DNA from 3 places in the Lysinibacillus sp. RS11 genome. Region 1 is predicted to be linked to each of the others. Evidence: predicted binding sites of a transcription regulator. Region 1 holds the regulator's gene; each other region holds the start of a gene.

Region 1 (3,815 bases):
GCTATTTTCATTATGATTGTCATTTAAATCTTCAAATTTTAAGTTGCTAGAAATGTATTTTAAAAAATCTGAAAATTATAATACAAAGCGTGTGATGAAAACTGCTATAATTAACTTTAGTATACTAGAAGATTAGGAAAAACAGGTAACGACGATCTATTTTGAAGGATCACAATAATGTAAATGGCGCGCATACTTGAATTGTATGGGCGTCTATTGGTATAGGAGGACATAAAGATGGAAATGGCTTATACAATTATTGTTTTACTTTTTGGCTTCGTTCTTGGCTCTTTTTTTAATGTAGTGGGCTTACGGATACCAATAAAAGGGTCGATTTTCCGTCCACCTTCGCATTGTATTCATTGTAAGAGAAAGTTGACTGTGCTTGATTTGATACCTGTGTTGTCTTATATGTTTTTAGGTGGGAAATGCCGTAGCTGTGGTCAAAAAATTTCTGGGATTTATCCACTGATGGAACTTATAACAGGCATATTATTTGCCTTGGCTTATTGGAAATTAGGCTTTAGTGCAGAATTTTTTGTAGCACTATTATTGATTTCATTATTAGTAATTATTGTTGTATCGGATTTTGCGTATATGCTTATTCCTGATAAAATACTCCTATTCTTTTTACCATTACTAATTATTGGACGCTTGATATCGCCGTTGTCTCCGTGGTGGGATAGTATAGTTGGTGCTGTCGTAGGATTTTGCATACTATATAGTATTGCTGCTTTATCAAGAGGTGGTATGGGTGGTGGCGATATTAAATTATTCTTTTTACTCGGTCTTGTACTCGGCACAATACATACACTTCTGACACTATTTGTATCAGCTGTGATTGGAATGATTGTTGGGATAGTGGTGTTAAAGGTCCGTAGGCAGGGAAGAAAAACGCCTATACCATTTGGACCATCTATTGCGCTAGCAGCTATCGTTGTCTATTTTTATGGAGACGCGTTGATGAATTGGTATTTTGAATGTTGGTAAGTCGTAAATCTTGTGGATCATGGAGGGGATAAAGTGAAACCAGTTATCGGTATAACGGCCTTTGTGGAAGATGATTTGTCTTCTAGATTAAATGCCGCCTACAGCAAAAGTGTCATTGAAGCTGGTGGAATTCCATTGATAATTCCGCTTGGCATAGAAGAGGATGTAGCACAAATTTTATCGTTAACGGATGGATTATTATTATCGGGTGGCTATGATGTACATCCATTTCTCTTTGGTGCAGAACCTACACCGAAATTAGGGAAAGTTCATCCAGAAAGGGATTCTGTGGAGCTTGCCTTAATTGAAGCGGCCTTTATTCGCCAAATGCCGATTTTTGGCATTTGTCGAGGGATGCAAATACTAAATGTAGCGCTAGGAGGTACGGTCTATCAGGATATTGATAGCGAATATCATAGTAGTAAATTATTAAAGCACAAACAACAAGCGGCTCGAGGCGTTGCTACACATTATGTTCATGTTACACCTGATACACTACTAAAAACGATTATTGAGGAAGCGCAAATTGCTGTTAATTCATTTCATCATCAGGCTGTAAATGTAGTTTCGGAAAAAATGAAAGTAGCAGCAAAATCAAGTGATGGTATCGTTGAAGCGGTAGTACACGAAGATTTACCATTTTGTCTGGGCGTACAGTGGCATCCTGAAGAGCTTGCCATTGTAGGAGATGGTGGATCGAAGAAATTATTTACTGCATTTGTAAGGGCAAGTTTGAAATTCAAAGTAGAGGCATAATACTTGATAACTTAAAATTGCTAGTTCGACGTTTCGATGCTTACTAGGAATCCATGCTAAAGTGGATTCTTTTTTTCTTTTAAGCAAAGTTATGATCAAAAGAAAAAAGATGTCCGAAAAGTCTCCTTCGACATCTTCATTTAGTACTATTTCTAGCAACGCGTTTTCGTATTTTGATTTTTTCCAAAAGGACTGGACTAAATGCGTGTACTCGTGCTCATCTTGCTTGATTCTCTAGCCTTAAATTAAGAAAAAGAGGTATATGCGAACATAATATCCTCTTTTTATACTTTAATATTGAGATACTAATGTACACGACGATAGAGACCAACAACTTGCCCCAAAATAGAAACTTGGTCTACGATGATCGGCTCCATTGTTGCGTTTTCAGGCTGTAAACGAAAATGGTTTTTTTCCTTGAAGAAACGCTTTACAGTTGCTTCATCCTCTTCAGTCATGGCTACGACAATATCACCATTATTAGCTGTTGCTCTTTGTTTAACTATGACTAAATCACCGTCTAAGATGCCAGCTTCAATCATTGATTCACCCATAATTTCTAGCATAAATAACTCATCTTCGCTTGTACCATAAATATCTGGAAGTGGGAAGTATTCATCGATATTTTCAATAGCAGTAATTGGAGAACCTGCTGTAACCTTCCCAACAAGTGGGACATGTACAACTTGTTGCTTTTGAATAGAATCCTCTGGCTCTAGGATTTCAATAGCGCGTGGTTTAGTTGGGTCTCGACGAATGAAGCCCTTTTGTTCTAAACGAGCTAAATGTCCATGAACTGTTGAGCTTGAAGCAAGTCCAACTGCTTCACCAATCTCACGTACAGATGGTGGATACCCCTTTGTGCGTACTTCTTCTTTGATGAACTCTAATATGGCTTCTTGTCTTTTCGAAACTTTTTTCATGATTGCTCACCTCTTTTTTTCTAATCATTCTACTTATTAGTAGTATAACAGAATGCGAACACTTAAGCAAACATAGGTTCGAAAAGTGTTTGACAAAAACATTTGTTCGTATTATTATGAGAACATACATTCCGAACAAACATTCTAAAAAGGGGTTATGATGATGAACTGGTTAAAGAAAAATCCACATATTACTACTTTGTTAGGGGTATGTCTACTATTTGCAGCATACCTTTTTATAACAGATCCAGGCGATGTTACTTACGCCGAAATTGAAATCGAACATGGTGATAGTTTATGGTCGTTAGCTGAGCAATACTCTGGTAAAATGAAAACGGATGATTGGATTAAGCTTGTAAAGGCAGAAAATGAATTATCGAACGTTGATATTATTGCAGGTAAATCCCTAGTGATTCCAGTAGTGGGTGACCAGTCCATGCCCATAAATTCAATTGAAATTGCGAGAAATGAACAATGATTAATAAACAACAATCGGCTGTTGTCTATTGCCGTGTAAGTACAGAAAAAGAGACACAAAGTTCCTCGCTTGAGCGTCAACAAGAGGAGTTGATGCGCTATGCTAAAGAGCAGGGCTACGAAGTGAAGCACGTTTTTATGGATAAGCATAGTGGCTATGATGTGGAACGTGAGGGCTTACTTGAAATGCTCGACTTTATTAAAGAAAAAGAAGTTAAAGCATTATTTGTACAGGATGAAACACGTTTAGGACGTGGAAATGCTAGAATGGCAGTATTGCATTTATTACAAAAAACTGAAACGGATGTTTTTTCTATGCGAGACGAGGGCCCTGTACAATTAAATGAAATGGATACGATGCTACTAGAGATTTTAGCGATCGTAGAGGAGTACCAGCGCAGAATCCATAATGCTAAAATACGTCGTGGTATGCGTCGTGCCGTTGAAAATGGCTATCGTCCTGAAAACAATTTATCTAATCGGGGAAATCCTAATGGTCAAGAACGTAAGGATGTGCCTGTTGAAGAGATTATCAAGCTACGTAATCGAGGCTTCACATTTGATGAAATTGCCATGACACTAAAAGGTCTAGGCTTTGATGTAAGTAAAGCTACTGTACATCGGAGATATAGGGAACATCAAGAAAGTTTGACGGGTAAATAAAATGAA
Region 2 (3,815 bases), 540 kb from region 1:
AACTGGTACTGTCGTACAATGTCAGGCAGAACGTTCACAAATTAAAAACCGTGAAAAAGCCATGACGATGTTAAAAGGGAAGCTCTATCAATTAGAGATTGAAAAGCAGCAGGCACAGCTAGATGAAATCCGTGGTGAACAGAAGGAAATCGGCTGGGGCTCACAAATTCGTTCATATGTATTCCACCCATATTCAATGGTGAAGGATCATCGTACAAATGAGGAAACAGGTAATGTAGGAGCGGTGATGGATGGAGATTTAGATCCGTTCATTAATGCATACTTACGTTCAAAAATCGGGTAATGAAGGCCCCTCAGAGGCACAGTAAAATTGTGCTCCTGAGGGGTTTTTTTGTTCTGCTAGATTAGCTACGGTTGGTCGTCCTATTAAAAAGGCGGATAATACGGAGTGTCTTGACTAATTTGCTTACGTTCATTCATGTAATGCTTATAAAGCATCGATGCATTGACAAATTGTTTGCTAATAGAAGCATATTGAACGGGTAGTTCAATTTGTTGATCGTTTTTCAGTGTGACGATACAGCCCATTTTACTCGGGACAATATTCGAAATGGCATGTAGTCCAATCCATATATTGTGGATGGAGTTTGGTGAATAAGTTGGTAAAAAAATACATGGGTAACCATAATCAAAAGTAACAACGATGGGAAGTTTATGTTGATTGCCGAAGAAGCGTTTGGCGGAATGTTTTGCTGCCTCATAGGTTGTTCCTAGTGAAATACAAGATTTTCGTAATACATGCAATGGCTTCCTAGTAACAATCAGTTCATTATGCTTGTCGATTACTCGAGTGAAAATTTTAGAGTTGTACTGAATTGGTTCTAGTAAGTAGGTGTTAAAAGACATTAAATATCCATTGACATAATTTGCTGGCATATATGTAGCCCCTCCTTTTCTATTTATTATTGAAGTGTAAAACACAAAATTAAATTCAGAAAATATAGATAAAGAACAAAAGCAATTGGTAGAGCAAGCAATTGCTTAGAGAATTTGCATGAAATGGCATGAGATTAATAGTAAATCGAAGTGAATTTCAGTTCTTAAGCATTGCTTTTTAATTTCAATTTTCATATAATTTAGAAAAGGATCGAGGTGAGGTCGTTGGATAAATATTATCCGTATACAGATTTTCTAAAAGCCGTTGGTCAGTCAAAGAAAGTAAGTGAGGCAGAGAAATTATTAAACGAGATTTATTTAGATTTATTTATAAATCATATCCAGCGTATGTATCGTGAAGAGCAGCTCATAGTTCTGATAGATAGAGCACTCGATGAAAAAGATGAAAAGGCCTTTCATCTATACGCAACCGAACTAAAAGCGTTACACCAAGTAACAAGTGAATAATATGACGAGCCCGCTCTCCGTTTAATGGAGGGCGGGATTTTTTTGCTACTTTTTTTGAAAGATTGGTGATTTGGGGTGGCTTGAACTCGTCGAAACCTCATATGGCTTGAGTGGATTTAGCATTAAGCCGAGTGGAATCTTTAAGGGGCCGGGCGATTCTTCGGCGAACCCGACCAGAACTGTGGCCAAGCGGAGCCGATGTTGCGGTAACCCGATCAGAATTACGACGAAGCGGAGCATATCTTCCGACAACCTGATCATATCTCCAGTCAACCCGATTAGTTTTTCAGCCTACCCGAGCTTTCGCCTCCTTATCTGCTCGAATCTCCAGGACTTGAGGAGTCTATCATCAAACGATGGAAATCGCCTCTAGGCTAATACATTTCCATCCGCCAATCTCGATTAGTTAACATTTGGAAAGGGTAATCTATTAACAGGAACTCCAAGTTTACAGATAGCACTTTAAGCTATAAGGAATTTCACTTTTTATTTCTCGCAATGGTCGAATGTATGAATAGGCTGTCAGTATGCACTTCAGTACGTATGTTCTATAAATATTCATCTCATTGTAGCAAAAGAATAAAATTTTACAAACATTCGTTCGTTAAATGTTCGAAATTTTAATAGTGCTATGCTAAAATATATGTACAAATTGGAAGGAAAGGACGGGGAAATGTGTGCAAACATTTGATTTACAAGCGCCATATACGCCAAATGGGGATCAGCCACAAGCAATTGCAGAATTAGTGGAGGGTGTACGTGCAGGTAAACGTCATCAAACATTGCTCGGTGCAACAGGCACAGGAAAAACGTTTACTATTTCTAATGTCATTAAACAGGTAAAAAAACCGACACTTATTATGGCACACAATAAAACTTTAGCGGGTCAATTATATAGTGAGTTTAAAGAGTTCTTCCCTAATAATGCCGTTGAATACTTTGTTAGCTACTATGATTACTTTCAGCCAGAGGCCTATGTACCGCAGACGGATACTTATATCGAGAAAGATTCAAGCATTAATGATGAAATTGATAAGTTGCGTCACTCTGCAACATCTTCATTATTCGAGCGTGATGATGTCATTATTATTGCATCCGTGTCCTGTATATATGGTCTAGGTTCTCCAGAAGAATATCGTGAAATGGTCGTATCAGTGCGTACTGGAATGGAAATTGAACGTAATCAGTTGCTTCGAAAACTGGTCGATGTACAGTATGAACGTAATGATGTGAGTTTTACACGTGGGACGTTTCGGGTACGTGGCGATGTAGTGGAAATATTCCCTGCATCTCGTGATGAGCATTGTATCCGCGTGGAGTTTTTCGGGGACGAGATCGATCGAATTCGCGAGGTGGATGCGTTAACTGGTGAAATACTAGCGGATCGTGATCATGTAGCTATTTTCCCAGCATCTCACTTCGTTACACGAGAAGAAAAAATGCTAAAGGCCATTGAAAATATTGAAAAAGAGTTGGAGGAGCGTTTAACTCTATTACGTGCAGAGGATAAATTATTAGAGGCACAGCGTTTAGAGCAACGTACTCGCTACGATTTAGAAATGATGCGTGAAATGGGCTTTTGCTCAGGTATCGAAAACTACTCGCGTCATTTAACATTGCGTGAAGCGGGGGCAACTCCATATACGTTACTTGACTATTTCCCTGAGGATTTTTTACTTGTTGTCGATGAAAGTCACGTTACATTGCCACAGGTTCGAGGAATGTATAATGGTGACCAAGCACGTAAAGGTGTGCTAGTTGAGCATGGATTCCGTTTGCCATCAGCACTAGATAACCGCCCTTTACGTTTTGAAGAATTTGAGAAACATATACATCAAGCTATTTATGTATCAGCAACACCAGGCCCGTATGAGCTTGAGCATACTCCGGAAATGGCGCAGCAAATTATTCGTCCAACCGGGCTGCTTGATCCACAAATTGACGTACGTCCTATTGAAGGGCAAATTGATGATTTAATCGATGAAATTCAAGGTCGTATTGCCCGTGATGAACGAGTACTAGTTACAACATTGACGAAAAAAATGTCAGAGGATTTATCGGCTTATTTGAAAGAAATGGGCTTAAAGGTGGAATACTTACATTCAGAAATTAAGACGCTAGAGCGAATTGAAATTATTCGTGAGCTTCGCAAAGGTACTTATGATGTTCTCATTGGTATTAACTTATTGAGAGAAGGGCTAGATATTCCTGAGGTTTCGCTTGTAGCTATTTTAGATGCTGACAAGGAAGGGTTTTTACGTTCAGAGCGTTCACTCATTCAAACAATTGGACGTGCCGCACGTAATGCTAATGGTCATGTCATTATGTACGCAGATAATATGACAGATTCGATGAAAAAGGCAATTGAGGAAACGAAGCGTCGTCGAACACTGCAAATGGCGTATAACGAGGAGCATGGCATTACACCGAAAACGATTGTTAAGAAGATT
Region 3 (3,815 bases), 2.1 Mb from region 1:
TCAGCACCACGGTGTACACCACCGATACCGCCTGTTACGAAAATTTCAATGCCAGCTAGCTCTGCACAAATCATTGTTGCCGCTACAGTTGTCGCACCTAATTTTTTTGTTGCTAATAAATACCCTAGGTCACGACGAGATGTTTTAGCTACACCTTGTGCATTACCGAACATTTCAAGCTCTTCATCTGATAAACCAATTTTAATTTTACCGTCGATTAATGCAATAGTTGCTGGTACAGCACCATTATCACGAATAATTTGTTCCACTTCACGTGCTGTTTGTACATTTTGTGGATATGGCATTCCGTGAGAAATAATTGTTGATTCTAATGCTACGATTGGTAAACCTTGTGCTTGTCCTGCTTTTACTTCTTCTGATAATACGATGAATTCTTTCATGTTGTTATTCCTCCATTTCACTTTTTAACAAATCAACTGATAGCTCAGGTCTTACTGTATATGGAGATGCAAGCGTATTTTTGGCATTCGTTAAGCCTGCATCAATACATGTTGCAAAGGTTTGCCCAGTAAGCCAGCTATGGATCACGGCACTGACAAAGGCATCCCCCGCACCTGTTACATCTTCGATTTTTTCTATAGCCTTAGCTGAGAAATGACTTGGCTTCGTTGTAGTAGAAGCTGCATACACCCCATTACTACCAGCTGTAATAATTACATGCTCAGCACCTAGTTTAAGAAGTTGCTGTAAAGCTTTTTCATAATGTGCAGCGCCTTCAATTGCATGACCGATAATTGTTTCTGCTTCATCTGTGTTACAAATAAACCATGTTACACCTTGCAACGTATCCGGCAGTCGATTCATTTTTGGCGAAGACACAGGTACGATGACAAACGGAATTTCGCGGGCAATCGACACCTGCTGAATGTAAGCTACTGTTTCCTTTGGACAGTTTAAATCCATAATAAAGCAGCCTGCATTCATCAACATGGCCTCATGTTTTTTTAGCAAACTTGGCAACAGTAGTTCATATACTTCCATGTTTGCCACCGCTAATGCTAGCTCGCCCTGCTCATCCATAATCGCAGTATAGGAACCAGTCGAAGCATCAGGGAGCTGCTCCACATAACGTAAATTCATAAATGGCTCCGAAGCTTCTTGGATCACTTGCCAATCCGCATCTTTGCCGGCAGTAGTCAGTAATGTAACCTGATGATTTAATCTGCCTAAGTTTTCAGCAATGTTTCGACCAACACCACCTACACTAAATGAAGAGCTAGCAGGATTGGATGTACCGAACTGTACGTTCCCCTTTACATGAAATTTTCGATCAAGATTGGCTCCACCGATACAAACAATTTCATTTTCTTCAGGTAAAATATACGCACGACCGACAATTTTCCCCTGCTTCGTTAAGCTCGACACTAAATTAGCAAGGACTGGACGAGATAGATTCATCTTATCTGCCATCTCTTGCTGAGACATAAACGGATTCTGGCGAATTAATGCAAGGACTGCCTGTTCTCTTTCATTCATAGCATCACCTTTTATTATATTTGTTTATATTATAAACTTTTGTTTGAGTGATGTCAAAAATTTTTTATACAAAAAAGTTGAAGCCGATATGTTAAGGGCTTCAACTCCAACTATTACTTCAATGAAATTTGATGTCTTATTAAAAAAATATGTCTTTTCGGCAAAAACGAGAGGTTGAAAATGTTTTTTGCGCAAAAGCAAAGCGGCGGAAATTCGGGTTTTCGTGGCGCTCCTTGATTGGTTAGCGACGCATTTTTATGTTTTGGCGGCGTTCCTTGCTTAGTTAGCGGCGCATTTTTATGTTTTGGCGGCGTTCCTTGCTTAGTTAGCGGCGCATTTTTATGTTTTAGCGGCGTTCCTTGCTTAGTTAGCGGCGAATTCCATCTGTGCGAAAGCGAAACGACAACGGAAACAAAATCGGTGGAACGGCTCGATGTTCCAAAATGCCGATCGCTGATAAAATGCCCGAAATCGCTGATAACAACATGAAAATCGCTGATAAAATGCCGAAATCGCTGATAACAACATGAAAACTCGATAATCAACTCCACGTTATGATGTTAGCATCTTCTTTATTTAATAACTTCAAAATCGACTTTATCGCTAAATGATAAGCATTCCATTTTCATTATATTTTCTCAATAGTTTTTATCAATTAACAAATTCACGCACAAAAAAAGCGCCACAAGGATGTGACGCTTTTTGCTTTCTTTACTAGAAACGTTATTAATATTCAATAAGTGTTTTTATGTTAATGTCGCCAATTTTTGCACGACCGTTTAGCTCTGTTAACTCGATAAGGAAGGCACAGCCAACAACCTGACCACCTAATTGTTCAACTAAACGCACTGTTGCTTCAATTGTACCACCAGTTGCAAGTAAGTCATCACAGATTAATACTTTTTGACCTGGTTTAATCGCATCTTTGTGCATTGTTAACGTATCTTTACCATACTCAAGACCGTAGTCAGCACTTATTACTTCACGTGGTAATTTTCCTGGTTTACGAACAGGTGCAAAACCAATTTCAAGCGCATAAGCAACCGGGCATCCGATAATGAAGCCGCGAGCCTCTGGACCTACTACAATTTCAGCACCTAGTTCTTTTGCGTAATCTACGATTTGATCAGTTGCATATTTGTATGCAGGACCGTTATCCATAATTGTTGTAATATCTTTAAAACTGATGCCCTCTTTTGGCCAGTTTTCAACCGTTGTTACGTATTGCTTTAAATCCATGTTATTGCTCCTCCTACGAAACCTATTTCGTATATTAATGTAATCGTTCATCAAACCATTGTTTTAATTCTATATAAGGGGCATATACTAGCTTTTGCTCCATTTCAATCTGTTCTGAACGCTGTTTGTAAGACGGTGCCTCTGTGAGTGCTTGTTTTGGGGCATTCACGTTGACAGTCGTCAGTCCACTCTCCATTTTAACAAAATCAAGCTCAAAAAACACCTGTGTCATAAATTTTAATGCATCTAATGGCCAACCTGTATGCTTCGCTAAATCATCCAAATGCTTATTTAATGGAAAAGCAGGTCGATTTTTTAGAAACTTATAGTACCAAGAGAATTGCTCACGCGTTGGTAATCCATTGAAATACTGTGAATCCGGCATGTAAAAGTGTGCATAGATACGGGAAGGTGTTGTTTTCTGTAGTACATTTTCTAACATTCGAACATTTTGTGGCAAATCTAATAGTACGATATACTGGCTTTGATTTACATTTGAAAGCGTAGAATCAACTGCTAGAATCGGTACACCAATAAGTGACTGATAATAGGTAATCGTTTCTGGACGAAAGGCGATAAACGTTGCCTCTTCCTTTGGTACAGTATTTAACCAACGTGATGTTTGACGTATACCACGAATGTCAAATAATTGCCACTCTGTCGTTTGAACATCTTCTATCATAAATTGTGCCTTTTTACGTCCCTGCCATTCATTAATTTGTAAATCCCCTGTGAATGACACTTTTATTCCAAATGTTAGCTCGTCGTGTAGATGGCCCTTATTAAAACCGACACTATCTAATTTTTCATAGCCATCAGTTAGTTCCATTTTAATATGATTTTCAGCTGCTCCAATTTTACGCATGGAGGCGATTTCTACATCTTCAAGGACATAAACAGGCTTCGGAAAATCTGTACCAAATGGACCAAGTGTAGAAATCTCTTCAATCGCGTCTGCTGAGATTTCATCCATTTTTAGTGGTATATCAATATTAAGTACAGGTGTCAAATGCTCTTCTGATAAACAAGCCCTTGCTTGCGTATCTAAACGGGATCTCAATTCATCCACATGGTCAAGG

The links. Region 1 encodes LexA, which represses DNA repair genes until DNA is damaged. Its sites were predicted from a motif close to CGAACATATGTTCG; they were not measured.
Region 2: uvrB (excinuclease ABC subunit UvrB) is a predicted target of LexA. The motif match lies at 1,956-1,969, and genes of this name have one in related genera.
Region 3: AB9L17_RS17485 (carbohydrate kinase) is a predicted target of LexA. The motif match lies at 1,530-1,543, and genes of this name have one in related genera.

Annotation. Positions count from the first base shown of each region.
Region 1 is NZ_CP168124.1:1,306,349-1,310,163, forward strand. Features, by position in the region: gene AB9L17_RS06330 (prepilin peptidase) at 238-990, shown strand; gene AB9L17_RS06335 (gamma-glutamyl-gamma-aminobutyrate hydrolase family protein) at 1,024-1,746, shown strand; gene lexA (transcriptional repressor LexA) at 2,052-2,669, opposite strand; gene yneA (cell division suppressor protein YneA) at 2,833-3,147, shown strand; gene AB9L17_RS06350 (YneB family resolvase-like protein) at 3,144-3,809, shown strand.
Region 2 is NZ_CP168124.1:761,865-765,679, forward strand. Features, by position in the region: one part of gene prfB (peptide chain release factor 2) at 1-304, shown strand, start outside; gene AB9L17_RS03755 (competence protein ComK) at 388-897, opposite strand; gene AB9L17_RS03760 (IDEAL domain-containing protein) at 1,123-1,365, shown strand; gene uvrB (excinuclease ABC subunit UvrB) at 2,043-3,815, shown strand, end outside.
Region 3 is NZ_CP168124.1:3,384,532-3,388,346, forward strand. Features, by position in the region: gene AB9L17_RS17480 (pseudouridine-5'-phosphate glycosidase) at 1-401, opposite strand, end outside; gene AB9L17_RS17485 (carbohydrate kinase) at 406-1,497, opposite strand; gene AB9L17_RS17490 (hypothetical protein) at 1,611-2,048, opposite strand; gene AB9L17_RS17495 (adenine phosphoribosyltransferase) at 2,224-2,736, opposite strand; gene recJ (single-stranded-DNA-specific exonuclease RecJ) at 2,771-3,815, opposite strand, start outside.